Regions from separate parts of the Mesorhizobium sp. WSM4848 genome, predicted to be linked through region 2. Evidence: predicted binding sites of a transcription regulator. Region 2 holds the regulator's gene; the other holds the start of a gene.
What was found. Region 2 encodes PhoB, which activates phosphate uptake and scavenging genes when phosphate is short. Its sites were predicted from a motif close to TGTCATNNANCTGTCAT; they were not measured.

Region 1 (14,959 bases), on a different contig from region 2:
AAATCGGCTGGTTTGATGCCGATGTCGGCACGGTCGGCATTGCTCATCGAATGAAGCAGCGCCAGAGCCGCGCGGTAGCGCAGATGTTCCTGTGGACGCGGACGGGCGAACATTTCAGTGAGGAAACCCATGATCGAAGCCCCTGGTTGGTCCTCCCCGAGTCGCAATATAGGCAAATCATGACAATTGTGCAGTGCAGCATTTGCATGGCAGCCATGCCGCACTGATTTTTTGACTTCGTCGAGCGCCTGCTTCGGCCTCTCGGAAAAGGCGCTAGCCCCTGGCGGCGGGGTTGGAGACAGCCCGCGCATTCCTGTATGCTGCGGCTTCCTTCCCGCGCAACCGCGCAAAAGAGTTCCCGCCGGAGAAAATTCCATGCAAAAACGCCGCCTTGGTCGGACCGATCTTCTTGTTTCCCAGATTTGCCTGGGATCGATGACCTGGGGTCAGCAGAACACCCAAGCGGATGGCCACGCCCAGATGGATCTGGCATTTTCGCGCGGCGTCAACTTCATCGATACTGCCGAGCTCTACCCGATCCCGCCCAAGGCGGAGACGCAAGGCTGGACCGAGAAGATCATCGGCAGCTGGATGAAAGCGAAGGGCAACCGCGATCAGGTGATCCTCGCCTCGAAGGTGGTTGGCCGCACCGCCAACACATGGTTTCGCGGCGATCGCCCGTCGAAGCTGGTGCGCGCCGACATCTTCGATGCCGTCGAAAAATCGCTGACCAGGCTCAACACCGATTATCTCGATCTCTATCAGATCCATTGGCCGGAACGGGACGTGCCATGGGGCGCCAATCCGAACCGCGTCGGTGCCGTGCCGCTGCGGGCCGATTCCGCCGCTACACGGGGCGGCGAGACGCCGATTCCCGAGACGCTCGCGGTCTTCGACGAATTGGTGAAGACCGGAAAAATCCGCCATTTCGGCCTGTCGAACGAGAGTTCCTGGGGCGTCATGCGGTTCATCGCCGAAGCCGACAAAGGGGTCGGCCCGCGCCTGGCGTCGCTGCAGAACGCCTATAATTTCGTCAACCGCGGCTTCGAGGTGAATCTTGCCGAGGTCTGCGAGCGCGAACAGGTTTCCCTGCTCGCCTATTCGCCGCTGGCGCAAGGCTACCTGACCGGCAAATACGACCATGGCGCGCGGCCGCAAGGCTCGCGTTCTCAGCTTTTCAACCGCGGCCAGCGCTACGAGACGCCCAATGCCGCGGAGGCGCAGCTCGAGTACAACGAACTGGCGCGCTCTTTCGGCATGGAGCCGGCATTGTTTGCCAACGCCTATGTCACAAGCCGGCCCTTCGTCACTTCGAGCATCATCGGCGCGACGACCCTTCCGCAGCTCGAAATGGCGCTGTCTTCCGCCGATGTCGTCTGGACCGAGGATATGCAGAAGGCGGTCGACGCAATCCACCAGCGTGTCGGCAACCCGTGTCCGTGAGCTGCTTCCCGGCGATTGCAAGGTGCGATTGCTCAACGATTACAGTAGGGAGAGGGAAAAAGTGAATTTTCCGATTGAGGTCGTGCGCGAGAAATTTCCGGCACTGTCGCTGACCGACAAGGGCCGTCGCCGCATCTATCTCGACAACCCAGCCGGCACGCAGGTGCCGCAAGCGGTCGCCGACGCGGTGTCACGCTGCCTGCTGACCACAAACGCCAATCTTGGCGGCTTCTTCGAAACCACGGTTGCGGCGCAACAGATCGTCGACGACGCCCATGCGGCGATGGCCGATTTCCTCGGTGCTGCAAGCCCGCAGGAAATCATCATCGGCGCCAACATGACGACACTGACTTACCACATGTCGCGCACCCTCGGTCGTACGATGAAACCCGGTGACGAGATCGTCCTCACCCGCATGGACCACGAGGGCAACGTATCGCCATGGCTGCAACTCGCCGAAGATCTTGGCCTCGTCGTCCGCTGGCTGGCTTTCGACCAACAGAGCTGGCAGATCGAGGAGGCGGCGCTGGCTGCGCTGCTCACCGACAGGACGCGGCTTGTCGCCTTGAAACACGCCAGCAATCTGACCGGATCGGTCAACCGGGTGAAGGCGCTGACCCGCATCGCCAAACAGGCCGGTGCGCTGGTCTATGTCGACGCCGTGCAGTTCGCGCCGCACGGCCTGATCGACGTCAGGGACCTCGGCTGCGATTTCCTGGTCTGTTCTGCCTATAAATTCTTCGGGCCGCACATGGGCATAGTGTGGGGCAGGCTCGATGTCATCGACGCGCTAAAACCGTACAAATGCCGCTGTTCGTCCAATGCTCTGCCGGAGCGCTTCGAACTCGGCACGCCGCAGACTGAGTTGATGGCCGGATTGACGGCCGCGATCGATTACTTTGCGGAGCTGGGCGGAACGGTAGGCGAGAATGCGTCGCGCCGCGCCAAGATCGCCAGGGCGTTCGAAATATCAATCGCTTACGAAAACCAGTTGACGCAAAAGCTGATCGACGGCCTGTCGGCCATTTCGGGCCTGACCATCCACGGCATCACCGATCCGGCGCGTGTCGGAGAGCGCGTGCCGACGGTTTCGTTCACCGTCGACGGCATCGTGCCGGAGACGATCGTGCGGCAGATGAATGCGGAAAACATCTTCCTGTGGTCCGGCCACAACTATGCCTGGGAGATCGTTCACCAGCTTGGCATTCCGGCCGAGCAGGGTGTCGTGCGCATCGGCATCGCCCATTACAATATGGCGTCCGAGATCGACGAGACGCTGGAGAGCGTGCATCGGGTTATCGCGATGCTACGGCAGGAGCGATCCTGACGCGGCATCCGGCTGATATCACCGCTTCTTGCCGCCGCCGAACCCGGTGAGGAAGGCAGTAAGATTGTCGCCGAGTTCGTCGCAGAGATAGCCGCCTTCCTGGACGATCACCGTCGGCAGGCCAAGGCCGGCGATAGCCTCGCCGATGCGCGAGAAGCCCGGTGTTGTTACAGAAAGTCCGCCGAACGGATCGCCTTCGAAGGCGTCGAGGCCGAGCGCCACGACCACCGCTTCTGGCGCAAAGGCGCGGATGCGCTGGAACGCCACGTCGAGTGCTTCCAGGAACGCGGCATCGCCGGATTTGCGCGCCAGCGGCAGGTTAAGATTGTAGCCGAGACCAGGCCCTTCGCCGCGCTCGTCGGCATGACCCCAGAAGAACGGATAGAAGCGCACCGGATCGGCATGCAGCGAGACGGTGAGCACGTCCGGCCGTACGTAGAAAATGCCTTGCGTGCCGTTGCCGTGATGCAGATCGACGTCGAGGATCGCCACCCGCGCAGCTTGCTTGCGGAGCACCTGTGCCGCGACCGCCGAATTGTTGATGAAGCAGAAGCCGCCGGCGACATCGGCAAAGGCGTGGTGGCCGGGCGGACGGCAGAGCGCATAGGCAGCCGGCGCGCCCCCCATCACCGCCTCAGCGGCCTCGACCGCGCTCCAGGCGCTCCACAGTGCGCTCCGCCACGTCTCGCCGGAGATCGGGCAAGCGGTGTCGGCCATGTGGTAGCCGGCCTGGCCGACCGCCGAGGCCGGATAGGAGCCGCCCCGCGCGATCGGATGGATGTTGGGGATCACTTCGGCCGAAGCGCCTTCGATGCGCTGCCAGCGCGCGAAGATGTGCTCGAGAAAATCGAGATATTCGGGCGTATGCACAGCGGCAACCGGACCAAGCCCGTGATCTCTCGGCCGTTCGATCGTGCAGCCGGCAGCCTTGGCGCCGGCGAGCAGCCGTTCGACGCGTTCCGGCTTTTCCGGATTGGGCTTTTGGGCGCCGCTGGAGAGGAACGCCTTGGGATCGTGGCGCTTCTGTTCTTCGGCATAGAAGGCTTTCATGATTTCCCTCATTCCTCTGGCGCATCGGCGAAGGCAAAGAACGCGTCGCCGACGATCTTTTGCACCTGCTCGTAGCTCGACCAGGCAATGCCCAGCCTTTCGTAGAAGGCCTTGGCGGTTTGATTGTCGGTATCGACGGACAGTCTGAGATAGGCGCCGCCCTCTTTCCGACATTCTCTCGCGACACGCCGCAGCAGGCGTTCGCCGATCCTGCGGCCGCGAAACCGATCTTCGACATAGAGGTCCTGCACATAGACGCCGGGCCGCCCCATCCAGGTCGAGAAGATTGGGAAATGCAGGCACAGGCCGGCGAACTCGCCGCCGACTTCGGCGATCAGCGTCGAGAAGGCAGGTTTTTCGCCAAAGCCGTAGGTGCGCAGGTCTTCAGGCGTTGAGGTGATTTCCTGATGCGCGCCGGTATGGGTTCCGAACCGCAGGAGTGCGGCGTGGATGGTTTCGACGTCGTCGATGCGGCCGGGGCGGATGATGATTTTGGGTAAATCGGCAGTCACTGGAGGTTCGGCGCCCAGGCACCCCCCTCTGTCCTGCCGGACATCTCCCCCGCAAGGGGGAGATTGGCAGCTTTGCTCTTAGCGTCTGTCCTGCAACGTTGACGATTGGCGGAGACGACTGGGACATCCGATCTTCCCCCTTGCGGGGGAGATGGCCGGCAGGCCAGAGGGGGGTGGGACGGAACGCAACCATCTCAAATCATCGTCTCAGAACGCTACCCTATCGCCGCCCTTGAGCGCCAGCATCTCGCGCGCCTCATTGGGCGTGGCGACGTCCAGCGACAGCCCGTCGAGCACGCTGCGGATGCGGCGCACCTGGTCGGCATTGGACTTTGCCAGCTGGCGGCCGTCGTAAAGGCTGTCCTCCAGCCCGACGCGGACATTGCCGCCCATCGCCGCCGCAATCGAGATCATTGGCATCTGGTGGCGCCCGGCGGCCAGCACCGAAAACTGGTAGCTGTCGCCGAACAGTTTGTCGGCGATGCGCTTCATATGGACCAGATTGTCGGGATCGGCGCCGATACCGCCGAGAATGCCGAACACGAACTGGATGAACAGAGGTCCCGACACCAGACCTCGATCGCGAAAATGCGCCAGTGAGTGGAGGTGGCCGACATCGTAGCATTCGAATTCGAAGCGTGTGCCACAGCCCTTTCCAAGTCTTTCGAGCACGGTCTCCATGTCGGCAAAGGTGTTTTTGAAGATCGTGTCGCGTGTCGCTTCCAGCAGCTTGGGCTCCCAGTCGTGCTGCCACTCCCTTGGCCGGTCGAGCATCGGGAACAGCGCGAAATTCATCGAGCCCATGTTGAGCGAGCACATTTCGGGCTCGGCCCTGAGCGGTGCGGCCAGCCGCTGGTCGAGCGTCATCAGCGAGGAGCCGCCGGTGGTGATGTTGATCACCGCTGATGTCGCCTGCTTGATGCGCGGTAGGAACTGCATGAACACATCAGGATCAGCGGTCGGCCGCCCATCCCCGGGGTCGCGGGCGTGAAGATGCAGGATCGAGGCGCCGGCTTCGGCAGCAGCGATTGCGTCTTCGGCGATCTGGTCCGGCGTCACCGGCAGATGCGGCGACATCGACGGCGTGTGCACCGAGCCGGTGACGGCACAGGTGATGATGACTTTTCGCGGCGCCATCGCTCGCTCTCAGCCTTCGACCGGCAGGTCGAGTTCGCCGGCCAGCACCTGCAGCGAGTCACCGATGATGGCGACGATTTCGCCGATCTGCTCAGCCGTGACGATCATCGGCGGCGCCACCATGAAATTGTCGCCGTCGACGCCGCCCTTGACCTTTCGCCCATAGATGATCAGGCCGCGCTCATAGGCGAGGTCGAGCAGGCGCTGGGTGGCCTTCTTCGCCGGTGCGATCGGCCGCAGCGTATCGGGGTCGGCGACCATCTCGGCGCCTAGCAGCAGACCCTTGCCGCGCACATCGGCGACGAACGGAAACCGCCTGGCCAAGCCCTTCAACTCAGCCATCAAAAGATCGCCCATGTCAGCCGCATTGGGGATCAGGTCGAGACGATCCATTTCGCCAAGCACGGCGAGCCCGGCGGCGCAGGCGAGCGGATTGCCGGCATAGGTATGGCCATGCTGGAAGCCGCCGGAGGCGAGCAGCGGCTGCACCAGCCGCATCGGTGCGGCCAGCGCGCCGAGCGGCGCATAGCCCGAGCCCAGCCCCTTCGACAGCGCGACGATGTCGGGCTTGCAGTCAAAATGGTCGCCGCCGAGGAATTTGCCGGTGCGGCCGGCACCGCTCATCACTTCGTCGTGGATGAGCAGGATGCCGTAGCGGTGGCAGATTTCGCGGATGCGCGGATAATAGCTGTCCGGCGCCACCAGCGCCGCGGTGGCAGCGCCGCCGACCGGCTCCATGATGAAGGCGAGCACGCTTTGCGGCCCCTCGGCGAGGATCTTCTCCTCCAGCATGTCGGCGTAACGGATGCCGCGCTGTTCCATCGAGAGATTGTCGCGGTCGCGCCAGGCGGCCGGCGCCGGCACGGTCGGCATGACCTGCATCATCGGCGCAAAGGTTTCGGCCAGCGCATCGTCGCCGGTGACGGCGAGCGCCCCGAGCGTGCCGCCATGATAGGAGGGAAAGCGCGTGATCACCTTCCAGCGGCTGGCCTGTCCGGTGGCGACAGCCCATTGCCGCGCCAGCTTGACGCAGGATTCCGTCGCTTCCGAACCGCCCGAGACAAAGAATATCCGGTCCAGGCCTTCGGGCAGTTTTCCGGCCAGTTCCCGTGCCAGGTCCTCGGCCGGCTCGTTCTCGAAATGCAGCCGGTAGGCGAAGGTGGCGCGATCCATCTGCCGCTTCATCGCATCGAGCACGTTGCGGTTGGAATGACCGATATTGGCGACCATCGGTCCGCTCGATCCGTCGATGAAGCGGCGGCCGTCCTGCGTCCAGATGTAGATGCCTTCGGCGCGGTCGACCAGCGGCCGGCGCAGGCTGGACAGATAGAACAGATGCGACGGCAGGGGCGTCTCGGTATCCGGGGCAGGGGTCTGGGACTTCAGCATGTCAGGACTTTCCGAGATAGCGGTCGAGAACATTCCTGGTGACGCGCTCGACCATCGCGTCCTGCCTTAGCAGGCCGGCGACCCATTCGCAGCTTCCGGCGTGGAACACCTCGCCCTTGCCGCGCGGGAAATTGACGATCATGCCGTTGCCGCGCTTGACCTTTTCGAGATTGGCGTCGCTCGCCTCGCCGAACAGTGTTTCCGCGGTGAAGCGTCCGTCCTCGTCGCCGAGAAACTGGTGTTCGAACGCGATGTCGGCGCTCTCCTCGACTTGCGCAGCCAAGCCGACCGCCAGAATTTCCAGCCCATCCGGCGCGCCGCTGTCGGGCGTCGGGTAGGGCAGGCCGCCGTGGATCTCGTGGTCGAGCCCGTCGACCTCATAGCCATAGACATGGCTGTCGGCGCCGAGCAGGTCGCCGTAATAGATGCCTGTGCCGGCGAACGCCCAATGCTCAGGCCGGTAGACCGGAAAGCCGCGCACGCCGCGCGGCGCGCAACCGCCCCAGCCGGCGTAGAGGCCCCTGGTCGCATTGAGCCCGAAGGTCGTCGCACCCGGCCGGCCGATTTCCGGTGCTTCCCAGGAATTCGTGGCGCGGGTCACGTCGCCGCCGCGATAGACCGGATCCTCGGCGCGGGCGCGGTATTTGTAGCAGACCTGCCGGTGGCCCTCGTCCTCCAGCCTGGTTTGCCACATGAAATTGCCGGCGAAGCGCGCCGCATGGCCGCCGCGCTCGACATAGGCGTCGACAGCGTCGCGCATCTCCCAGGTCCAGTATTCGTCATGGCCGACGAAGACGACGCAGTCATAGCCGTCGAGGATTTCGGGCGAGAAATGCAATTCGTGCTGGCTGGCGAGATCGACCCCATAGCCGGCACGCTCGGCAAAACGAAAGAAGTGGCTGTCATAGCTTGCCCAGCCGGACGAGGCGTATTTCTTCGAATGGCCGGTGGCGAGGGCCCATTCCATGTGCGGATAGCGCGGCACGGTTTTGGGCGGCACGGCGACCTCGAGCGGCACGCGCGGCGCCTCCTTCGGCAGAACAACAAAGCCGCGGCACCATGGCCGCTGCGTCGACACCATTGGGGCATACTGGTCGCGGTTCGGGCCGGTGATGCCTTCGTAATGATTGGAGCCGCCCCAGGTGTTGTAGGCAAGCCAGGTGCCGGTGGCTGCGACCTGCAGCACACGACCCCGTTTCTTGCCGGGCTGCGGGGTAACGATGAAAAGATGGTGGCAGCGGACCGGCTTGCCATCGCGGCCATCCGCCGTCAGCGTGACTCGGTAGGCCCCGGATGGCCAGTCGTCGCCGACGCGGATTTCAAACGAAGCGTCCCAGCCGCAGCCCACGACCGAACATTGATCGGGTGTATCCTGCCAGCGCGCCGCGATCCCGGCCTTCTCGAACATTTTCGTCTCGATGCCGCCGTCGCGGACGATCGCCATGCTGAAGCTGGAGGCTATTGAGCTGGCATGCAGCGTCACCGTCTCGCCCCGACGGTATGAGAAACGGTCACTGTAGCACCAGATCTCTCCGCGTTCGCCGTCCATGCCCGGCCATTCCCAGTAGTGGCCTCGCACCGCTTGCCGGCGCTGGTGGAGCGTCAGTCCGAAATCGGGGAATTCGGTCGGCAAGTCAGTCATGGCTACCGGCATGATCGAAGATCGCCATTTCGGCCATCTGCCCGGCAAGCGTCAATCGGAAACGATCGGGCCAGCGATAGCTGACAGCCGGCCTTGGCCTTGCCTGTCAAACCGACTATCTCTCAAAAGGCGGCCTTTTCCGCCGCGGGAGCCGACATGCTGAGAGTGCAAAAGGTCAGGGTGGACGACATCTACGTGCCGACCGCGCGCAGGAAGACGCTGCATCCCGAGACCGTCCGGCATCTTGCCGAGGACATTCTGGAAAACGGCATGAAGACGCCGATCCAGGTGCGCCACGACGGCAAGCGCCATATCCTGGTCGAAGGCCTGCACCGGCTGGAAGCGGCGAAATGGCTCGGCGAGATCGAGATCGACGCCTATCTGGTGCAAGCCAAGCGCCACTGAGCTCTCATTCGGCGTCCGCGGAAATCGGCCTGGCGAAGTTTTTCGCGAGACCGTGTCGGGCTGCGCGTTGCCCGCTCGTCCTTGAGACGGAAACCGGCATTCAAGCCAACTCTTTAGCAAGCAAGTGAGGAGACCATCATGACGACCAAGCTCGACATCGCCCCCAGCTCCGACCGCGAACTGGTTCTTGCCCGCATCCTCGATGCGCCGCGCGAGAACGTCTATCGCTGCTGGACCGAGCCGAAGCTCGTGACGCAATGGTTCGCGCCAAAGCCGTGGACGACGCCGCGCGCCGAAATGGACGTGCGCACCGGCGGCTCCAGCCTGGTCGTCATGGCCGGTCCCGACGGCAACGAATTCCCGAACCCCGGCGTCTTCCTCGAAGTCGTGCCGGGCAAAAAGATCGTTCTCACCGACGCCGACACAAAGGCCTGGGAGCCGTCCGAAAAGCCGTTCATGACGGTCGTGCTGACCTTCGAGGATGAGGGCGAGGGCAAGACCCGCTACATCGCCCGGGTTGCGCATTGGTCGGTCACTGACCGCGAAGAGCACGAGAAGATGGGCTTTCACGAGGGCTGGGACCAGTGCGCCGACCAGCTCGAAGAAGTCGCCAAGCGGCTTTGATATCGACGGGACGCAAGGAGACCGAGATGTCCAGATCGATGTTTTTCGCCATTTTCGCCTCGGCCGCAGCACTGTTCGCCGCGCCGGGCGCCACCAAAGCCGAGGAGGCAAAGCCCGCCATGACCACCGAAACGAAAGCAATGCCGAAGCCGGCGAAATCCGGCCTGCTGCCGATCAACGGCCTGAATTACTATTACGCCGTCTATGGCAAGGGCGAGCCGCTGCTTCTCTTGCACGGCGGGCTCGGCACCATCGATATGTTTGCGCCGATCCTGCCAAAGTTTGCCGAGAACCGCACCGTCATCGGTGTCGACCTGCACGGTCACGGCCGCACCGCGCTCGGCGACCGGCCATTGAGCCTCGAGGCGATGGGCGACGACATGGCGGCGATCGTCAAGGCGCTCGGCTACGAGCAGGTCGATGTCATGGGCTATTCACTGGGCGGCGGCGTCGCCTTCCGCATGGCCGTCCAGCATCCCGAGGCCGTGCGCCGGCTCGTCCTGGTTTCGACCGGCTATGCCGCGGACGGCTTCTATGCCGAGATGCGCGGTCAGCAGGCGCAGGTCGGCGCGGCGATGGCCGACATGATGAAGGACACGCCGATGTACAAATCCTATGTGGCGGTCGCGCCGCATCCGCAGGATTTTCCAAAACTGCTCGACCAACTCGGCGCCTATATGCGCAAGGACTACAACTACTCCGCCGATGTGCCGAAGCTGAAGATGCCGGTCATGCTGGCGTTCGGCGACAGCGACATGTACCGGCCCGAGCACGAGATCAAGTTCTATCAGATGCTCGGCGGCGGACTGAAGGACGCCGGCTGGATGCGCGAGAACCTGTCGCAGAACCGCCTGGCCATCCTGCCGAACCGCACTCATTACGACGTATTCTTTGCGCCGGAACTGACAGCCGCCGCGCTGCCCTTCCTCAATGGCGAGACCAAGGTGAAGACTTGGGACGAGATCGTCAGCGAAACGAACTGACCGCCTGACACCTGCCTGCCGGCCGTCTCCCGCGAGATGGCCGGCAACGCTTGTTACGCGTCGTGCCTGAGCACGCCGCAAGTTCCGCCTGCCGCATCACGCCAACAGATGGCGCCATCAAAGCTTTTCAATTGACGCTGCTATGCCGGCAGCTACCTTGCCGTCAATCCTGGGAAAGAGGGGTGCAGATATGGCCAGGTATCAGGGTGGCTGCCTGTGCGGGGCAGTGCGTTACCGCACTGAGGCCGCGCCGATCAACGAGCGCGTCTGCCATTGCCGGCTTTGCCAGAAGGCGCTCGGCGCTGCCTTCAACGCCCGCGTGCTGTTCCGTATCGACGATGTGACCATTGACGGGCCGGTGGCGACGGTGAATTCCTCGCCCGATCTCAAGCGCGGCTTCTGCCCGGGCTGCGGCACGACGTTGTTTTCCCGGCGCGACTCCGCCGGTATCATCGGCGTCACCTCAGGCTCGCTCGACGACCCTTCGATATTCAAGCCGCAGATGCATATGTGGACCGCCTCGAAGCAGCCCTGGGTACAGCTCATCGACGGACTGCCGCAATATGAAGGCGCCCCACCCCCGAATTGAAGCACAGGCGAACTGAAGCACAGGCGAACCGAAGCACAGGCGAACTCAAGCACAGGACGTGCCCAATTTTTTCTTCCGGGACACGAGATAGTCGGCAAAACGTCATTGGCGAGCCATCATTGCCACCTATCTATTGCTTGCGGGTCGGCAGTCGAAGGAGGCGACGGATGAACGACAGAATCAACACCCTGGATGAGCTTTTGAGCGATCCGATGGTCAAGCTGGTGATGGAGCGTGATCGCGTGCAGCCGGCCGAGCTTCGCTCGCTGCTTGAAGAAAAGGTTCGCCGGGATGATGCGCCGGTCAATCCCGTCACTGATCGCCCCGTCACCGACCGCCCTGCCACCGATCGCGCCGTCCCGCCCGCTCATATGGTAGCCGAGAGCTGTCACAATCTATGGTTGTGCGGCTAGGCAGCGGACCTGCAGGCGTCGGCGATCCTTCGCGCCCTCCTGCGGCATTTCCAGGCTCTCACCGCTGCGGTGATAGAGCGAGCGCCTTGCCCAGCTCCTCTGCCCTAACAATTTGATTCAAACTTTGTTGGTAATTTCTCGTTAGTAATCCGGACTGGTTTGTCCGGCGGCGTTGTCTTGCCCTCGGTCTGTTGTGTTCTGCGTACAGGTCCAGATGCGGTTATCAGGCGTCGTCATCTTCTCGATCGCGTCACTTTGCCTTGCCGGCTGCACATCCACGTCCGGCGTCGACGCGCTGCAAGTGCCGTCCAGCGAGACGACCAGCTCGGTTGTGCGGCCGCCCGCGCCGGTGGCGTCGGTCGGCGTTGCCGATGCCGAACCCGACTTTGCGCCGGAGGAGGTGACGGAGCAGACTGTGGCAATGGCCACTCCGGAGCCTGTGGAAAGCGTCGAACCGCCCGCCGAGCCGATTGCCCTGGTGGCGCCGACGCGGCTGGCACGGGCAGCACCGATGCTCGCCGAGCCGGTCCAGCGCTATCGTTTCCGCGACGCCAAGCCGATCAATTTCGGCAGGGCCTCGCCCAGGCACCTCGCCGTTCACGGCGTCGACGTCTCGCGCTGGCAGGGCAACGTGAACTGGGCGAAGCTGCGCGCGCAGGGCGCGAACTTCGCCTACATCAAGGCGACCGACGGCGGCGATCACCTCGACCCGATGTTCAGGAAGAACTGGCGCAATGCCGACGCCGCCGGCCTCAAGCGCGGCGCCTATCACTTCTTCTACTGGTGCCGCACCGCTAGTGAGCAGGCTGACTGGTTCATCCGCAACGTGCCGAGGGTCGAGGGTGCCCTGCCGCCGGTGATCGATGTCGAATGGAACGGCGAATCCAGCTGCAAGCGGCGGCCGTCGCGGCAAAAGGTGCTGGAGAAGATGCAGGTCTTCATGGACAAGCTCGAGCGCCACTACGGCCAGCGGCCGATCATCTACACCGCGCCTGATTTTTACCGCGACAATCTCAGAGGCGCATTTCTGGACTATCCGTTCTGGCTGCGCGCGGTGGCACAGCACCCCTCAAAAGTCTATCCCGGCCGCAAATGGGTGTTCTGGCAGTATTCCGGCTCCGGCCTGTCGCATGGGGTGAGGGGCCGCATCGACCTCAACGTATTCCACGGCGACGAGCGAGCCTGGCGGAACTGGGTTGGCGGGCGGCAGATGGTGGCCGAGGCGGAGTAGGGCGTCCTTCCGGGGCTGGAGCTTCTTGCTGTTCGCGCCCGGGGGGCGCTGATTGCGACCGCAGAAAGCTGCCATTTGCAGGCCAGTATGAGGTGAATATCGACGGACCCTGACCGCCTGTCGCGGAAGTGTCATCGATCCGTCATCGCTTTGAAATGTCGTTCCCCCAAATCAGGTGGCTTCCATTCGAACAGGAGACGCCGCCGTGCCCCGCCATTCCGCGCTTTTCGTCCTGACGGCAGCGCTTGCTGCCTCCGTTTCGCTGCCGGCCCATGCCGACATGATGTTCAACCGGGTCGCGAGCTTCGCAGTCGCCGGTAACCTGCCGGCGGACGTCGAGAAGACCACGCCGACTTCGTCCGAGATCATCACGGCGAGCGAAGACGGCATGACGCTGGTTTATTCCGATAGCCCGCTCGGTGCGGTCGGCTTCATCGACATCGCCGATCCCAAGGCGCCCAAGGCCGGCGGCATCGTCAAGATAGACGGCGAGCCGACCTCGGTTGTGGTCATCGGCGGCAAGGTGCTGGCCGGCGTCAACACGTCTCAGAGCAAAGCCAAGCCTTCGGGCAACCTCGCCGTCATCGATCTTGCCTCCAAGGCGATCGAAAGCACCTGCGATCTCGGCGGCCAGCCGGACTCGCTGGCGTTCAGCAAGGACGGCAAGTTTTTGGCCATCGCCATCGAGAACGAGCGCGACGAGGAACTGAACGACGGAGAAATTCCGCAGATGCCGGCGGGCGACCTCAGGATTTTCACGCTTGCCGAAGGCCAGCCTGATTGCGCGACGATGAAGACTGTCAACCTGGCTGGCATTGCCGAAGTCGCTGGGGAAGATCCGGAGCCGGAATTCGTCGCCTTCAACGAGGCCGGCGAGATCGCGGTCACGCTGCAGGAAAATAACCACATCGCCATCGTCAACGCCGAAACCGGTGCGATCGTCACCCACTTCTCCGCAGGCTCGGTCACGCTGGACAAGATCGACACCAAGAAGAACGGCGCCTTGTCCTACGATGGCAAAATCGAAAACGTCGCGCGCGAGCCCGATGCCGTGAAATGGCTCGACAATGACCGCCTCGTCGTCGCCAACGAAGGCGACTACAAGGGCGGCTCGCGCGGCTTCACGATCTTCAGCAAGAAGGGCGAAATCCTCTACGAATCCGGTCCGTCCTTCGAGTACCAGGTCGCCAATGCCGGCCATTATCCAGACGACCGCAACAAGAAGGGCGTCGAGCCGGAAGGTCTCGAGACCGGCGCGTTCGGCGAAGACAAGCTCGTTTTCGTCGCTTCGGAACGTGGCTCCGTTGTCGGCGTCTACAAGGACACGGGTGCGGAGCCTCAGTTCGTCCAGATCCTGCCGTCCGGCATCGGTCCGGAAGGCCTGGTCGCGATTCCGTCGCGTAATCTCCTGGTCACCGCCAACGAGGCCGACCTGGTCGAGGACGGCCTCGCCCGCTCGCACGTGATGATCTACGAACGCTCCGAGGGTCCCGCCACTTACCCGATGATCACGGCAGAGCTCACGGCAGACGGCACGCCGCTCGGCTGGGGTGCGCTTTCGGCGCTCGCGGCCGGCGACACTGCCGGCAAGCTGTTCGCTGCCTCGGACTCGTTCTACGCCAACGCGCCCTCGATCTTCGAGATCGATGCCGCCCAGACGCCGGCGCTGATCACCGGCAAGACCATCGTCACGCGTGGCGGCCATCCTGCACAGAAGCTCGATATCGAGGGTCTTGTCGCCGACGGTGAAGGCGGCTTCTGGCTGGCCAATGAAGGCGATCCGGCAAAGCTCGTCCCGCACGCCATCCTGCGCGTCGACGACAAGGGCGAGATCAAGCAGGAAATCGGCTTCCCGATGGAACTGCTCGCCCACCAGACCCGCTTCGGTCTCGAAGGCATCACTGCGGTCGGCGAGGGCGACGAGCTGACGCTGGTGATGGCCGTGCAGCGCAAATGGGCCGATGATCCGAAGGGCCAGGTCAAGCTTTTGGCCTACAAGCCGAAGGCCAAGGAATGGTCGGCGGTGCGCTACCCGCTCGAAGCGACCGAAGCTGGCTGGATGGGCCTGTCGGAGATCACCGCGCATGACGGCAAGCTCTACATCCTCGAACGCGACAACCAGATCGGCGACCTGGCCAAGGTGAAGCGCATCTATTCGGTGGCGCTCGACGCCTTCAAACCTGCCAAGCTTGGTCGCGACCTGCCATTGGTCGA
Region 2 (14,959 bases):
GCTTTACAGTCCGCTGAGAGTGGGATGCAGCTTGGCCGGGCCCTTCTCCATGCGCTCCACAATGCCGGTATTTCGGTTCTCTATCAGGATCGCGAGATGAAAACCGTCTGGGCCCGCAACATGCGCCCGCCCTGGATTTCCGACACGGGGGTTTCCGACACGGGCGACAGCAACGGCATCCTGCCGCTTGCGCAGGCGGAGCGCATCGGCGCGGCGAAACGCAAGGTCGTCGCATCCGGCAATCCGGAACATCTTGAGCTCAGCATTCCTGCCGACGATGGCGTCCGCTGGTTCCAAATATGGGTAGACGCAGATCATGACGACGGCGGCGCCGTGCAGGGCGTCGTCACCACCATGGTCGAAACGACCGAGCAGAAACGTCGCGAGCAAACCCTGAAGACGCTGCTGCGCGAGGTCAGCCACCGTTCGAAGAACCTTTTGGCCATCATCCAGAGCATCGCCACCCAGACCAGCCGTTATTCGGACACGCTCAGTGATTTCCTGACACGCTTTCGCGGCCGGCTGCAGTCGCTTGCCTCATCCCAGGACTTGGTGACCTCGTCCAACTGGCGTGGAGCGGCACTGCGCGAACTGGTGTCCGGCCAGGTCGGCCGCTATGGAGCCGACCCTGTGCGCAGCCTGCGTTTTCGCGGTGCAAACCCATACCTCAATCCCAATGCGGCCCTGCATATCGGCTTGGCCATGCACGAGCTTGCCGTCAATTCTGTCAGCTACGGCGCTCTGTCGCGAGCCGACGGATTCGTCGAGGTGACGGCCGACCTAAAGGCGGCTGCCGCTGGCGAGACAACGCTGTCGCTGACATGGGCCGAGGCCATCGGCGCCAATGACAATCAGCCCAGCGAGAAGCGCTTTGGCAGCGTCGCGCTCGAGCGCGTCGTGCCTGCGTCGTTGAACGGCACGGCGAAACTTGAAATCACCGGGGATCGTCTCGAATATCATCTCGTCGTTCCTCGCAGCAATTTCGAGACGGATTGAACGGGCAACAGCCGAGCCCAACAGGGCTGAGGCCAAGAGAGCTGGGGACCAAGAGGGCTGGGCCAAGGGGTTGGAATTGGTACCCGCCGCGCCGGCTTAACCATCTGTTCACCATAAGGTTCGATGCTGTTTTTCTCAGACACCACTCCGCATGACGTTTTCGATCGCAGTTGCTGCGCACGGGAGGAATGGCTTTGACGGTTGCCGACATCAACAGGCTGGAACAGGCCGCACGCGTTTCGATGAGCGGCTTTCAGGATCTCGAAGCGTCCGCAATGCCGTCGCCCGGTGCTTCCCTGCCGATCCCCGGCCTCGCCGCAATCGGGCTGGCTGCAGTGGCCGTCCTGGCCGCCGCGTTCCAGTTGGTCTAATGCATGTCGCGCAAAAGCATGCCCTCGGGCTTGAACCGAGGGTGCCCAGCGGTTTCGCGATAACAATTTAATGCAAAAGCGTCGGACGCAAAGCGGCCGGCGGCTCGTGCTTGCCTGATGCCGGCCTGTTCTCCAATGGTCGCGCCAGCCCGCATCGCAGGAACTTTGAGGGATGTGGCCCGTTCTATGGCGGGAGGACCGTCGCCATGGAACATATCGCTGCCGTTTTGCTGGTCATCGGCTGTTCGAACACGATGACCGAGTGCCGCGAACTGCCCGTATCGGTGAGCGTTTTCGAAACCGCTCAGGAGTGCACCGCCGCGCGTCCGTTTGCCTTGCACGATGTTCAGGGTCAGGCTCCGCGCATCATTGCCAAATGCCTTGCCGTCGATCCGGCGCTCGAGGATGATTACGACCAGATCGTCTGGAACGTGCGCCCGGACGGCACGCTCGACGCTTCCGTGGAGATTTCCGATCTTGAGGTTGCCTCGAGCGGCGCACGTCCGGAAAAAGACTCTCTTAGCCAACAATGAAATCGAGCAGGCAAAACGCTTTTTCGCATGATAAGTGACGAGTGGAGCTACAAGTGAGGACAAAGGCGAGGAGTGACCCTATGCGGAAGATGATTATTGCCATGGTTGCCGTGATCGCGGTCAGCGGTTGCAGCACCACCGAGCAGGATGTCGGCGTCGGTGCCGGTGTCGGCGCTCTGGCCGGCGGCCTGATTGACGGCGGCAAGGGTGCGCTGGTGGGCGCAGCCATCGGTGCCGGTACCGGCCTGCTGGTGCGCAACCTGCGCAATGGCTATTGCCAGTACCGCGACAACCGTGGCCGTCTGTTTACGGCGCGCTGCTGATCCGTTTCAAACGCAAGAGGCATTGGAAGCGGAGACCGGACGAGCCGGTCTCTGTTTACTTGGGCGCTTTATTGGGGGCGCTGTATTTGGGCGCCTTCGGAAACGGTCGGTTTGCGGCAGCGTTTCAGTCCGACAGCGGGATCCTGATTTCCACACTCAATCCGCCATTGTGAAAATCGCGATTGATCGTACCGCGCAATTCGCGCGTCACGTTCAAATCGATCAGCTTGGTGCCAAAACCGGTTTTGACAGGTGGCTCGAGCTTCTTCTTGCCGGCTTCGCGCCAGCTGAGAACCAGCGTCCGGTCGCTCCTGTGGCCTTCGACAGACCAGTCGACCTTGAGCGACCAGTCGCCGTTCCTGGTATTGGCCGAATTGCCGGTTTCGCCATATTTCAGCGCGTTCGTCGCCAGTTCGTGAAAGGTCAGGCCGAGCGCTTGCGTCGTCGTCTCGTCGAGCAACACCTCTGGCCCCGACAATATCCCGTCGGGAAGCTCCTTGCCGAACACCTGGCCAAGCTCGATGCGCAAGAGATCGCCAAGATCGGCCTTCTGCCAGCGCGAGCGCGTCAGCATGTCCTGGGAAGCCGCCATCGCTTGCAGCCGGGCCGAAAAAGAAGACGAGAACTCGTGGACGTCGGTGGCGTGCGATGCCGTCTGGCGCGCGATCGCCAGCACCCGCGTGATCGAGTTCTTGATGCGGTGCTTCATCTCCTGCAGCATCAGGTCTTTTTCGAGCAGGCTTTTTTCCGTCGTCTCATGAAGCAGCGAGACCGCGTCATAGGCCCGCTCCTGATAGCGGGCCACCAGCGCGATGGTTCCCGCGAGCAGCAGCCCGAACAGGCCGAGCATCACCGGAATGGCGCGCGAGGAAGGTTGCGAGAAGGCGCTTGTCGGCCTGAACAGGACGGTCCATGGACGTCCGGCGATGGTGAGCTCGCGAGAAACCAGCAACCTGTCGCCGAAGCTCGAGGCCGGCGGCGTTTCCGACTGGAACAAAAGATGGTCGGCGTCCACCTTGCCGTCATAGATTTCGATGTTGACCGGCAGCAGCGGCGTCCGGCTGAGCGCGGTCTGGAACAGGTCGCGGGCGCGGAAGGCCGCATATAGAAAGCCTGTTGTCGAGGATCTGGACGCATCGATGCCGTCCGCCGCGGTTTCGATGTTGAGCCGCACGAAGACCAGGAAGCCGGTGAAGGTCTGCGCAGCTCCTGTTTCCTGGCCTAGCTGCACGCGCCCGCTCGCGTGCTGCTGGTTGTCGGCCATCGCCCTTTCGATCGCCTCGCGCCGCACCGGTTCGGTGAACATGTCGTAGCCGATGCCGGATTGATTGGAAGGGTCCAGTGGCTCGAACAGCGTGATGGGCGTACGCCATGGCAGCGTTGTCGTGGCCGGATAGATCGCGTCGCTGACGCCATAGTCGTGCAGGATAGCACGCTCGACCGCTGCCTCGTCGCCGGCTCTCACCAGCCGGAGAAAGCCGATGCCGCGCAGGCCGGCGAAATTGTCGTTGATACCAAGCGCATCGAAGAACGCCTTGAACTCGCCCCGCGAAATGTCACCATTGCGAGCCTCGAACAGCGCATGTGTCGATCGCAGCAGTGACAGATGCAGGTCGATGCGGCTATCGATCCGGTTGAGGGCGTCGTCCGCCGTCGCCTCGAATTTGATGCGCGCCGCTTCCTGTGTGGCGAAATAGGCGAATCCCGCCATTGTCAGGCTGATCAGCGCGACGGCAACGAAAGCGACGATCGGGAAGAACTTCTTCAAGCTGCTGCTGCGACCCATGGTTCCCCATCTTATGGGCAAGTCCCCGTGGCAACACAATGGCGCGGCCAAACCATCATGACGGCTGGCATATCACATGACAGGTATTTGACGCTTCAGGCGGCGATCTTCAGTGCGCCTGGTCCCGGAATGGCGCCGGGCGGACACTTGCCCAGAATGATCATGCCGAGCACCTCGTCCTGGGTCACGTCGCCGGTGCGCGCCGTTCCGACGACCCGACCATTCTTCATGACGCAGACGCGGTCGGCAAGCTCGAACACATCGTGGATGTCATGGCTGATCAGGAAGATGCCGATGCCGTCGGCCTTGAGCTGCATGACCAGTTCGCCGACCTGCGCCGTTTCCTGCGGTCCCAGTGCCGCAGTCGGCTCATCCATGATCAGGATGCGGGCGTTGAACAGGATGGCGCGCGCGATCGCCACCGACTGCCGCTGGCCGCCCGAAAGCTTGACCACCGGCTCCTTGAAGCGCTGGAAACGGGGATTGAGCCTGCCCATCACCTTGCGCGCCTCGGCCTCCATGGCGCCATCGTCGAGCGTGCCCCAGCCAGTCATCAGCTCGCGGCCGAGGAACAGGTTGGCGGCGGCGTCGACATTGTCGGCGAGCGCCAGCGTCTGGTAGATCGTCTCGATGCCGTATTTCTTGGCGTCGCGCGGATTGGCGATCGAAGCCTCCTCGCCATTGACAAAGATCTGGCCCGAATCGCGCTTGTAGGCGCCGGACAGGATCTTGATCAGCGTCGACTTTCCAGCGCCGTTGTGGCCGAGCAGCGCCACGACCTCGCCCGGGAAAAGGTCGATCGACGCATCGTCGACGGCGCGAATGCCGCCGAAGGCAATCGAGATGCTGCGCATATCGATCAGTGGCGTGGGAGCAGTCGTGTCAGCCATGATCGTTCCTCTCTATGGTTTTGCCGAGCATGATGTTGGACCGAAACGGATGTCCACGTTTCGCTGATGCGGACCTTCGGCTCGGGATCATGCTCAGACCCGCTTGCGATAGACGGTGTCGAGCCAGACGGCGACGACCAGCACGGCGCCGACGACGACGCTCTGAAGCGGTGAATCGATGCCGAGCAACACCATGCCGGACTGCAGCGACTGCATCAGAAGCGCGCCCAGCATGGCGCCGAGCACCGTGCCGGAGCCGCCGGCCAGCGACGTGCCGCCGATGACGGCTGCTGCGATGACCAGGAGCTCGTCGAGCGTGCCCAGCGCATTGGTCGCCGCGTTGAGGCGGGCCGAAGCAATCGCCGCGCTGATCGCGGCCAGAACGCCCATGATCATGAACACTTTCATGGTCACCCAGCGCGTGTTGATACCGGCGAGTTCCGCCGCTTCCGGGTTGCCGCCGATGGCAAAGACGTAGCGGCCGAAACGGGTGCGCCTGGTGATGAAGGTCATGACGATGCCGACTGCGACGGCGATCAGCACCGGTATGGCGATGCCATGGGCGATGAACAGCCCGCCTTCGGGGATGGTGATGCCGTTCCGCTGGGCGTACTGGCGAACGATGCCGATCGGCCACGGATAGGAATTGGCTATCCAGACGGCGCCGAGGATGGCGGCGCAGGCGACAACACCAAGCAAGCTCTCCGCCCAGACCGGGCGCAGCGGAAATTTGAAGCGCTTGCGCTGCGACCGGCCGTTGAGCAGCATCAAGGCGACGGCCACACAGGCGAGAATGCCGACGATCCAGCTTGCGGTCGCCCCGATCGAGCCACGCGGCCCGCCACCCATGAGCTGGAAGGTGGCATCGAGCGGCGCGACGGTGCGCCCGCTCGTCATCAGCCACGCCATGCCGCGCCAGATCAGCAGGCCGCCCAGCGTCACGATGAAGGCCGGAACCTCGAGATAGGCGATGATGAAGCCCTGAAGCGCGCCGATGATGAGGCCGAGCGCCACGCCGGCAGCCAGTGCGATGACCCATATCCAGGGATTTCCAAGCTGGAATCCCATGACGCGGATGAGGAATTCTGCTTGCGCAGCGCCCATCACCATGCCGATCACCCCTTCGACGGAGCCGACCGAAAGATCGATGTTGCGCATCACGATGACCAGCACCATGCCGGTCGCCATGATCGCCACCGAGGACGTCTGCACCGACAGGTTCCAGAGATTGCGCGGCGTGAGGAACAGCCCGCCCGACAGGATGTGGATTCCAACCCAGATGACCAGCAGCGCGCCGACCATGCCGAGCATGCGAATGTCGAGCTCGGTTGCCTTGAGGAAGCGGCCGAAGGGGCTGAGCTCGGATTCCCGCGCCCGATCGACAGCTGTATCCGTGGCCGGCGTGTTGGAAGTCGTTTCGGTCATGATGTCCTCCCACCGTTGCCGTCTGCCGCGGATGCCGGAAGCAGCTTAGAAATTACCCGCGAGACGCGGAAAAACAACTCTTTGAAAAAACGCCGCGGCGTGAAGCCGCGGCGTTTCAGGTTTTTTGGCGAAGGCGGATCAGTTGCAGACCGGGACAGTGCCCGCCGCCGCGCCGGCGCAGACCTCTTCCTGCTTGATCCAGCCGGCATCGATGACGACGTTGAGATTGTCCCTGGTGATGGCAATCGGCGTCAGGAACAGCGACTTGACGACATTGCCGCCCGGCGTGGTGAAGTCCTTGACGCCGGCAATGTCTGTCATCTGCTTGCCGTCGGCCAATTGCGAGGCGATCTCGGCGGCATTCTTGCCGAGCTCGCGCGCGTCTTTCCACACCGATACGGTCTGTGTGCCCAGCGCGATGCGATTCAGCGCGGCATGGTCGCCGTCCTGGCCCGAAACCGGGACGGATCCGGCCAGGCCTTGCGCCGTCAGCGCCGCGACGACACCACCGGCGGTGCCGTCATTGGCGGCAACCACCGCATCGACCTTGTTGTCGTTGGCAGTCAGGAACTGTTCCATGTTCTTCTGGGCGTTGGCGGGAAGCCAGCCGTCCGTATAAGCCTCACCGACATTCTTGATCTTGCCGCTGTCGATGGCATCCTTGAGCACTTCCATGGAGCCGGCGAACAGGAAATCGGCATTCGGGTCGGCGCCCGAGCCCTTGATGAAGACGTAATTGCCTTCCGGCGCCACCTTGAACACTTCGCGGGCCTGCATGCGGCCAACTTCCTGGTTGTCGAAGGTCAGATAGAAGACGTCCTTGTTCTCGATCAGCCGGTCATAGCCGACGACCGGAATGCCTTCGTCCAGCGCCTTCTGCACCGCCGGACCGATGGCCGAGGCATCCTGCGCAAGGATGATCAGCGCGTTGGCGCCCTGCGAGATCAGGCTCTCGACGTCGGTCAGCTGCTTGCCGGGATTGGACTGTGCGTCAGCGGAAATATATTTGTCGCCGGCGGCCTCGATCGCCGCCTTCATGGCGGCTTCGTCGGTCTTCCAACGCTCTTCCTGGAAGTTCGACCACGAAACGCCAATGACCTTGTCCTTGGCCTGCGCGGCCGACGCGAGCGTCAGCGACATGGCGACCCCCGCCAGAATGGCGGCTGCGAATCTCTTCATGATATTCCTCCCTGCGCCGCGTAGGGCGCGACCAACTGGCCCGAAGGCCGGCACAAAGGCCTCTATTTTTTCGAGCCTCGAAAAAATACTGGTCCAACGCCGAAGCCCTGTCAACACCAATTCTGGCGGATTTTGATGTCCTGTTTGGCTTTTTTTCGAGGCTCGGAATAAATAATGACAGGCCCTTCTGCTTCTGCCAGTATTTGTCGGACATTACCGACGGCTTCCGATTCATGAGCGGCCGCGGCGATGAGGAGAAGCAAAAATGTCGGTCGGAATCCGCCATGACGATCTGCGCCGGCGCAACCGGGCGATGGTGATTTCGGCGGTACGCCGCGCAGGCCAGCCGTCGCGGACCGAGATCGCCGCAACCACCGGCCTCAGCCATTCGACCATATCGGCGATCTCTTCCGACCTGATCCAGGAAGGCATCCTGGCCGAGAGCAAGGCGAGCGAGACGGTTTCGCTGAAACGCGGCCGACCGCAGGTCGGCCTCAGCCTCAATCCGCAAGCCGCTGCGGTGTTGACCGTCGTGTTGTCGCTGAATTTCCTGTCGGTCGCCGTCATCGATTATGCCGGACAAGTGGTCGCCGAGGAACAGCGCCGGCTGGACACGCTGACCATGTCGCGCGACGCGCTGATCGGCGAATGTGTCGCCATCGTCCGGCGCCGGCTCGAAGATCCCGACCTCGATGTCCAAAGCGTCGCCCGCATCGCGCTGGCGATCCAGGGCATCACCGATTCCCATGCGCGCGCCATGTTGTGGTCGCCGATCACGCCGCAGACGAACATCGCCTTCGCCGACATTCTGGAACGCGAGTTCGGCATCCCGGCCATCATGGAGAACGACAGCAACATGATGGCCGTGGCGCTGCGCTGGCGCCACCCGGATCGCTACCGCGATGATTTCATCGCCATCCTGCTCTCGCACGGCATCGGCATGGGGCTGGTGCTGAAGGGCGAATTGTTCACCGGCACCCACTCCTCAGGCGGCGAATTCGGCCACATGATTCATCGGCCGGGCGGCGCGCTTTGCCGCTGCGGGCGGCGCGGCTGCGTCGAGGCCTATGCCGGCAACTACGCCATCTGGCGCAACGCAAGGCAATTGAGCGAGAACGCAGAGCCGGTCGCCGATGTCAGCGACGCCGAGATGCGGGCACTGGCGGCCCGGGCGCGCGAGACGGACGGACCGGAGCGCGAAGCCTACCGCAAGGCCGGCGAAGCGCTCGGCTTCGGGCTCGGCAGCCTGTTCGCGCTGATCGATCCGGCGCCGGTGGCCATGGTCGGCGCCAGCGCTGCCGCCTTCGACCTGATCGAGCCGGCCCTGCGCGAGGCCATCGCCCAGACCGCCGGCGGCCAGCATTCGGGTTCGATTTCCTTCGACACCGAGCCGAACGAGCTGCCGCTGATCCGCGAAGGCTGCGCCATGCGCGCGTTGACCTTCGTCGACCAGGAGGTTTTTGCGCCCGGCGCACAAGGCAAGTCCGGCACGATCAGGAGAGACGTGGCCTGAGTCCGAACGAGGACTCAGCCATTCGCAGGCCGGCCTCACCTGAATATCAGCTAGTCTTCCCTGATCGCGTAGCCAGCGCCACGGATGGTGCGGATGACATCGGGCATGCGACCATTGTTGACCGCCTTGCGTAACCGGCCGACATGGACGTCCACCGTGCGCTCGTCGATGTAGATCGTCTCGCCCCAGACATTGTCGAGCAACTGACTGCGCGAGAAGACCCGGCCCGGGTGCCGCATCATGAATTCGAGCAGCCGGAATTCGGTCGGCCCGAGCCGGATCTCGCTCTTCTTGCGATAGACCCTGTGCGATTCACGATCGAGCATGATGTCGCCGACCTTGAGCACGCTGGACAGCACTTCCGGCTTGGCGCGGCGCAGCAGCGCCTTGACCCTGGCCATGAATTCCGGTGTCGAGAACGGCTTGACCAGATAGTCGTCGGCTCCGGTCGAAAGGCCGCGCACCCGGTCGCTCTCCTCGCCGCGCGCGGTCAGCATGATGATCGGCAGCCGCTCGGTTTCGGGACGCACCCGAAGGCGCCGGCAAAGCTCGATGCCGGAAACCGCCGGCACCATCCAGTCGAGCACCAGAAGATCGGGCACGTTCTCCTGCAGCCGGATTTCGGCCTCGTCGCCGCGCGTCACCACCTCGACCTGATAGCCTTCGGATTCCAGATTGTAACGGAGGAGGACGCCCAGCGGCTCTTCATCCTCCACCACCATGATGCGCGGCGCGATCATCGGCCGGTCACTCCTGTCATGTCGCCGGCGCCGACATCGTCGTTTCGTCGAGCTTCGGGCGATCCGCCGGCAATTGCTGCCCGGTCACGACAAAGTAGGCGTTTTCGGCGATGTTGGTGACATGATCGCCGATACGCTCGAGATTCTTGGCGCAGAACAGAAGATGCGTGCAGGCGGTGATGTTGCGCGGATCCTCCATCATGTAGGTCAGGAGTTCGCGAAAAACCGCCGTGTATTTCACGTCGATCTTCTGGTCGTCGGCGCGCAGTTCTTTCAACGCGCCGGCATTGCGCGACACATAGTGCTCGACCACGCCGCGGAGCTGCACAAGAACGAGATCCGCCATCGTGTCGATACCGTGCGACAGATTACGCGGCGTGGCGCTCTGCCCGACTGCGCTGACCCGCTTGGCTATGTTCTTGGCCAGGTCGCCGATGCGCTCGAGATCGCCGGCCATGCGGATTGCGCCAACCACGGCGCGCAGATCTTGCGCCATCGGCTGCCGCTTGGCGATCAGCGTGATCGCACTATCGTCGAGTTCGCGCTGCCGCGCATCCATGATGGCGTCGTCCGAGACGACGCGCTGCGCCATCGCATTGTCTGATGCAAGCAACGCGCGGATCGAGGCTGCGACCATCGCGGCGGCGAGCTCGTCCATATCGCGGATCAGCCTGTCGATGTGCTCCAGTTCCTCGTCGAAAGATGCGACGGTGTGTTCACCCATGATACTGTCCTCGTGTTCGAAATTCGCCGCCGGACCGCTCAGCCGAATCGGCCGGTGATGTAGTCCTGGGTGCGCTTGTCGTCGGGGTTGGTGAACATCTTGTCGGTCGCGCCCTCCTCGACCAGATAGCCGAGATGGAACATCGCCGTGCGTTGCGACACGCGCGCTGCCTGCTGCATCGAATGGGTGACGATGACGATCGTGTAGTTCTGGCGCAGTTCGTCAATCAGTTCCTCGACGCGGGCGGTGGCGATCGGATCGAGCGCCGAACAGGGCTCGTCCATCAGGATCACTTCCGGCGATACGGCGATGGCGCGCGCGATGCACAGGCGCTGCTGCTGTCCGCCGGAGAGACCGGTGCCCGACTCGAGCAGGCGATCCTTGACCTCGTTGAACAGGCCGGCCTTCTTCAGGCTCGATTCAACGATGCCGTCCAACTCGGCCTTGCTCCTGGCCAGGCCGTGAATGCGCGGACCGTAGGCGACGTTTTCATAGATCGACTTCGGAAACGGGTTCGGCTTCTGGAACACCATGCCGACGCGGGCTCGCAGCTCGACGACATCGATTTTCGGGTCGTAGACATCCTCGCCGTCGAGCGTGATCTTGCCGCTCACCCGCGCGATATCGATCGTGTCGTTCATTCGGTTCAGGCACCGCAAGAATGTTGACTTGCCACAGCCCGATGGGCCGATCAACGCCGTCACCTGGTTCTCGCGGACATCGATATCCACGTCGAACAGAGCTCGCTTCTCGCCGTAATGAACAGAGACCTTTTCGCCCTTCATCTTGATCGAAGGGGCATTGGTTCCGCTGCTCAGTTTCTGCTCAACGCCGGCTTCCGTCATGATGTTCATATCCTCTACTCCTTACCAGCGCCGCTCGAAGCGCTTGCGCAGTATCACCGCGATGGCGTTCATGATGACCAAAAACAGCAGCAAAATCAAAATCGCCGCCGAAGTCTTCTGCTGGAATCCAGCTTCCGGGAAATCCGCCCACATGAATATCTGCACCGGCAGGATCGTCGCGGGATCGGTGAAGCCGCCGGGAATGTCGACGATGAAGGCGACCATGCCGATCATCAGCAACGGCGCGGTTTCGCCCAGCGCGTGCGCCATTCCGAGGATGGTGCCGGTCATGATGCCCGGCATCGCCAGCGGCAGGACGTGATGGAATACGGTCTGGACCTTGGACGCTCCGATGCCGAGCGCCGCCTCGCGGATCGACGGCGGCACGGCGCGCAGCGAAGCGCGCGAGGCGATAATGATGATCGGCAGGGTCATCAGCGCCAGCACCATGCCGCCGACCACCGGGGCTGACCGCGGCATGCCGAAGAAATTCAGGAATACGGCAAGTCCAAGCAGGCCGAAGACGATCGAAGGCACCGCCGCCAGATTGTTGATATTCACTTCGATCATCGTCGTCAGCCGGTTCTTGGGCGCAAATTCCTCAAGATAGATCGCCGCTGAAACGCCGATCGGGAAGGCGATGGCCAGCGTTACGATCATGGTCAGGAACGATCCGACGACCGCGCCCCAGACACCGGCCAATTCCGGCTCGCGGCTTGCGCCGGTGAAGAAGAAGATCGAGTTGAACCGGCTTTCGATCAGGCCGGCGCTCTTCAGCGTGTCGAGCCAGACGATCACCTTGTCGGAAATCTTTCGCGATGCTTCCGGCGTCTCGATGACGCGCAGGAATGCCTGGCCGCTCGCGGCGGGCGCAGTGCTCTCCAGCGCCTCGATCACCGTACCCTTTGCGATCACCGTGCCGTTGGCCGCAGGCGACAGCGCGGTCAGCTTGACCGTGCCGCCATTGAACGCGACCAGCAGCGACGACGCGCCGCTCGTCAGCGTGAGCATGCCGTTTTCGCCCTCGGTCGCACCATGGCCGCGCGCCAGCGCCAGCATGGCATCGTCGCCGAAGGTCAGATCGATGTCGCCGCTGGTTTCCGAAGGCGTGACGCTTGTCGAAATCGCTTCGTCCGAACCGACGTCGGCAAGCAAACCCTTGAGGTAGAGGTCGGCAAAATCGTCAAGTGGAACCGCGTAGTCCACCGTTCCTCCGAGCATCCCCGGATCAGCCGCAATATCCTTGCGCAGGAACACGCCTGTGCCGGTGGAAATCAGCCCGCGCAGCAGGCGCTTGTCCTGGCGGCTCGTCACATCCGGAAATTTTGCCGTAAGCGCTTGCTGAGCGATGGCGTCGTAGTTCACTTCACCGAGTTTCGCCGGGTCGACCTTGGCCGCTGAAAGATCGATCGGCAGCGTCAGATAGTTCTGCCGCAGCGCCGGAATCGCCTGCGTGACGATCGTCGACAGGAGCAGCACAAGGAACAAGCCGGCCAACGCGACGGCTGCGGCGCCAAGCCATTTGAACCATGTTTCCGTGCGGTAGCGGCCCTTCAGCCGCGCCTTCGCGGCATCGTCGGTATGAATGCTGACCGGCCGTCCGACGGCGCCCAATGACGAGATCGCATCAGTCATATTGCTCTCGGTATTTCTGGACGACGCGCAAAGCGACGATGTTGAGGGAAAGTGTGATGCAGAACAGCACCAGGCCAAGTGCGAAGGCTGCAAGCGTCTTGGCGCTGTCGAACTCCTGGTCGCCCACCAGCAGCGTCACGATCTGCACGGTCACGGTGGTGACCGCTTCGAGCGGGTTCGCCGTGAGGTTTGCCGCCAGCCCCGCCGCCATGACCACGATCATTGTTTCGCCGATTGCGCGGCTGACGGCAAGCAGCATCGCCGAAACGATGCCCGGAAGGGCAGCGGGAAGGACCACCTTGCGGATGGTTTCCGACTTGGTCGCGCCGAGGCCGGCGGAACCGTCTCTCAGGGATTGCGGAACGGCGTTGATCACATCATCGGAAAGCGAGGAAACGAAGGGAATGATCATGATACCCATGACCACGCCTGCGGCGAGCGCGGATTCAGACGCGACGTTGAGGCCCAGGCTTTCGCCGATACCGCGGAAGTAGGGCGCAACCGTCAGCGCGGCGAAGAAGCCGTAGACGACGGTCGGAATGCCGGCGAGGATTTCCAGGACCGGCTTTGCGACCGCGCGGACGCTTTTGGAGGCGTAATCCGAAAGGTAGATCGCAGCCATCAGCCCGATAGGCGCAGCCACCAGCATGGCGATGAAGGTGATGAGCAACGTGCCGGCAAACAGCGGCACCATGCCAAAAATGTCCTCGTTGACCGCCCCGGCCTCCGCTCCCGCGCCGGTGAAGGCGCTCTGCGGCGACCAATGCGTGCCGAACAGGAACTTGTAGAACGGCACCTGTTGGAAGAACCGCAGGGACTCGAAGATAAGCGACAGGACAATGCCGATCGTCGTCAGGATCGCGACCACCGAACAGGCGATCAAGAATGCGCGAAGAATGCGCTCGACCACGTGGCGCGCCCGGTAGGCCTGTGCGATGCGCGAATGGGCCCAGTAAAATCCGGACGCGGAAAGCACGAGCGCGACGGTCCAGATGATCCAGCTGCTGGTCGCATGGACCGATTTGTAGAGGGCGGCGGCCGCCTCTTTCGTGGGATCGGCGAAACCGACAAGCCCGCCAAAGGCCATCGCGCGAGCATCGCGGATGAAAGCTTCGACCTGCGGGACGCCCATTCCCGACAATTCGGAAGAGAAGCGGTCGGCAATGATCGAAGATTCAATGCTCGGCGTCACCAGCGACCACAACACGATCGCAAGCAGCGCCGGACCGGCAGCAAAAAGCGCCAGAAACATGCCATGCTGGCCAGGCAGCGAATGCAATCGCGCGACGTCGCCGTTGACACTGGCAATTGCGCGTGTCCGGCCGATCCAATAGGCCGCAGCGGCCAGACCTAACAGTAGAACAACGAGATAACCGACCATCCAGGACGTCCCCTCGACCGCCGGTCATTCACCGGCTCAAAGCACGGGACCTTTGGTCCCGTGCTTTGGGCTTTTAGAGCATGAGGGGTCAGAGCTGATATACGCCCGGACCCCGAAACATCAAGAGCCCATGCCCTTCAGGGCCTTGGCGTTTTCGGCCCACTTGGCGCGCTCGGCGTCCGGCAGCGGAATCAGGCCCTTGTCGGCCAGATAACCATCAGGACCCCATGCACCCTCCGAGGTGTACTCGGCGATGAACTCCTGCATGCCGGGGATGACGCCGACATGCTCTTTCTTGGCATAGACATAGAGCGAGCGGGAAACGCCGTAATCGCCGGATGCGATGTTCTCGAAGGTCGGCTCGACGCCGTCGACCTTGTGGCCCTGCAGCTTGTCGGCGTTCTGGTCAAGGAACGAGAAACCAAAGATGCCGAAGGCATTGGGGTTGGCTTCCAGCTTCTGGACGATCAGATTGTCGTTTTCGCCGGCCTCGACAAAAGCGCCGTCTTCGCGGATCTCGCCGCAGCCCTTTTCATTAGCCGCCTTCACTTCTTCCTGACAGGCCGCGTCCATGACGAGCTCGACGAATGCATCGCGCGTGCCAGATGTCGGCGGCGG

Region 1: the regulator PhoB is predicted to act here: its motif matches at 12,875-12,891, upstream of AC0L16_RS08530 (esterase-like activity of phytase family protein).

Annotation. Positions count from the first base shown of each region.
Region 1 covers NZ_JBVVPX010000006.1:86,808-101,766, forward strand. The annotation lists gene AC0L16_RS08460 (hypothetical protein) at 1-377, opposite strand, end outside; gene AC0L16_RS08465 (aldo/keto reductase) at 376-1,443, shown strand; gene AC0L16_RS08470 (cysteine desulfurase-like protein) at 1,505-2,770, shown strand; gene AC0L16_RS08475 (histone deacetylase family protein) at 2,789-3,820, opposite strand; gene AC0L16_RS08480 (GNAT family N-acetyltransferase) at 3,829-4,332, opposite strand; gene kce (3,5-dioxohexanoate:acetyl-CoA acetone transferase) at 4,540-5,469, opposite strand; gene AC0L16_RS08490 (aminotransferase family protein) at 5,479-6,858, opposite strand; gene AC0L16_RS08495 (N,N-dimethylformamidase beta subunit family domain-containing protein) at 6,860-8,500, opposite strand; gene AC0L16_RS08500 (ParB N-terminal domain-containing protein) at 8,657-8,905, shown strand; gene AC0L16_RS08505 (SRPBCC family protein) at 9,044-9,529, shown strand; gene AC0L16_RS08510 (alpha/beta fold hydrolase) at 9,556-10,512, shown strand; gene AC0L16_RS08515 (GFA family protein) at 10,703-11,101, shown strand; gene AC0L16_RS08520 (hypothetical protein) at 11,269-11,514, shown strand; gene AC0L16_RS08525 (glycoside hydrolase family 25 protein) at 11,729-12,745, shown strand; gene AC0L16_RS08530 (esterase-like activity of phytase family protein) at 12,951-14,959, shown strand, end outside.
Region 2 covers NZ_JBVVPX010000030.1:21,952-36,910, reverse strand. The annotation lists gene AC0L16_RS24035 (sensor histidine kinase) at 1-996, shown strand, start outside; gene AC0L16_RS24030 (hypothetical protein) at 1,185-1,367, shown strand; gene AC0L16_RS24025 (hypothetical protein) at 1,574-1,900, shown strand; gene AC0L16_RS24020 (YMGG-like glycine zipper-containing protein) at 1,981-2,223, shown strand; gene AC0L16_RS24015 (CHASE domain-containing protein) at 2,348-3,991, opposite strand; gene AC0L16_RS24010 (ATP-binding cassette domain-containing protein) at 4,105-4,899, opposite strand; gene AC0L16_RS24005 (sugar ABC transporter permease) at 4,993-6,324, opposite strand; gene xylF (D-xylose ABC transporter substrate-binding protein) at 6,463-7,503, opposite strand; gene AC0L16_RS23995 (ROK family protein) at 7,769-9,016, shown strand; gene phoB (phosphate regulon transcriptional regulator PhoB) at 9,067-9,756, opposite strand; gene phoU (phosphate signaling complex protein PhoU) at 9,773-10,480, opposite strand; gene pstB (phosphate ABC transporter ATP-binding protein PstB) at 10,519-11,334, opposite strand; gene pstA (phosphate ABC transporter permease PstA) at 11,347-12,960, opposite strand; gene pstC (phosphate ABC transporter permease subunit PstC) at 12,953-14,341, opposite strand; gene AC0L16_RS23965 (PstS family phosphate ABC transporter substrate-binding protein) at 14,462-14,959, opposite strand, start outside.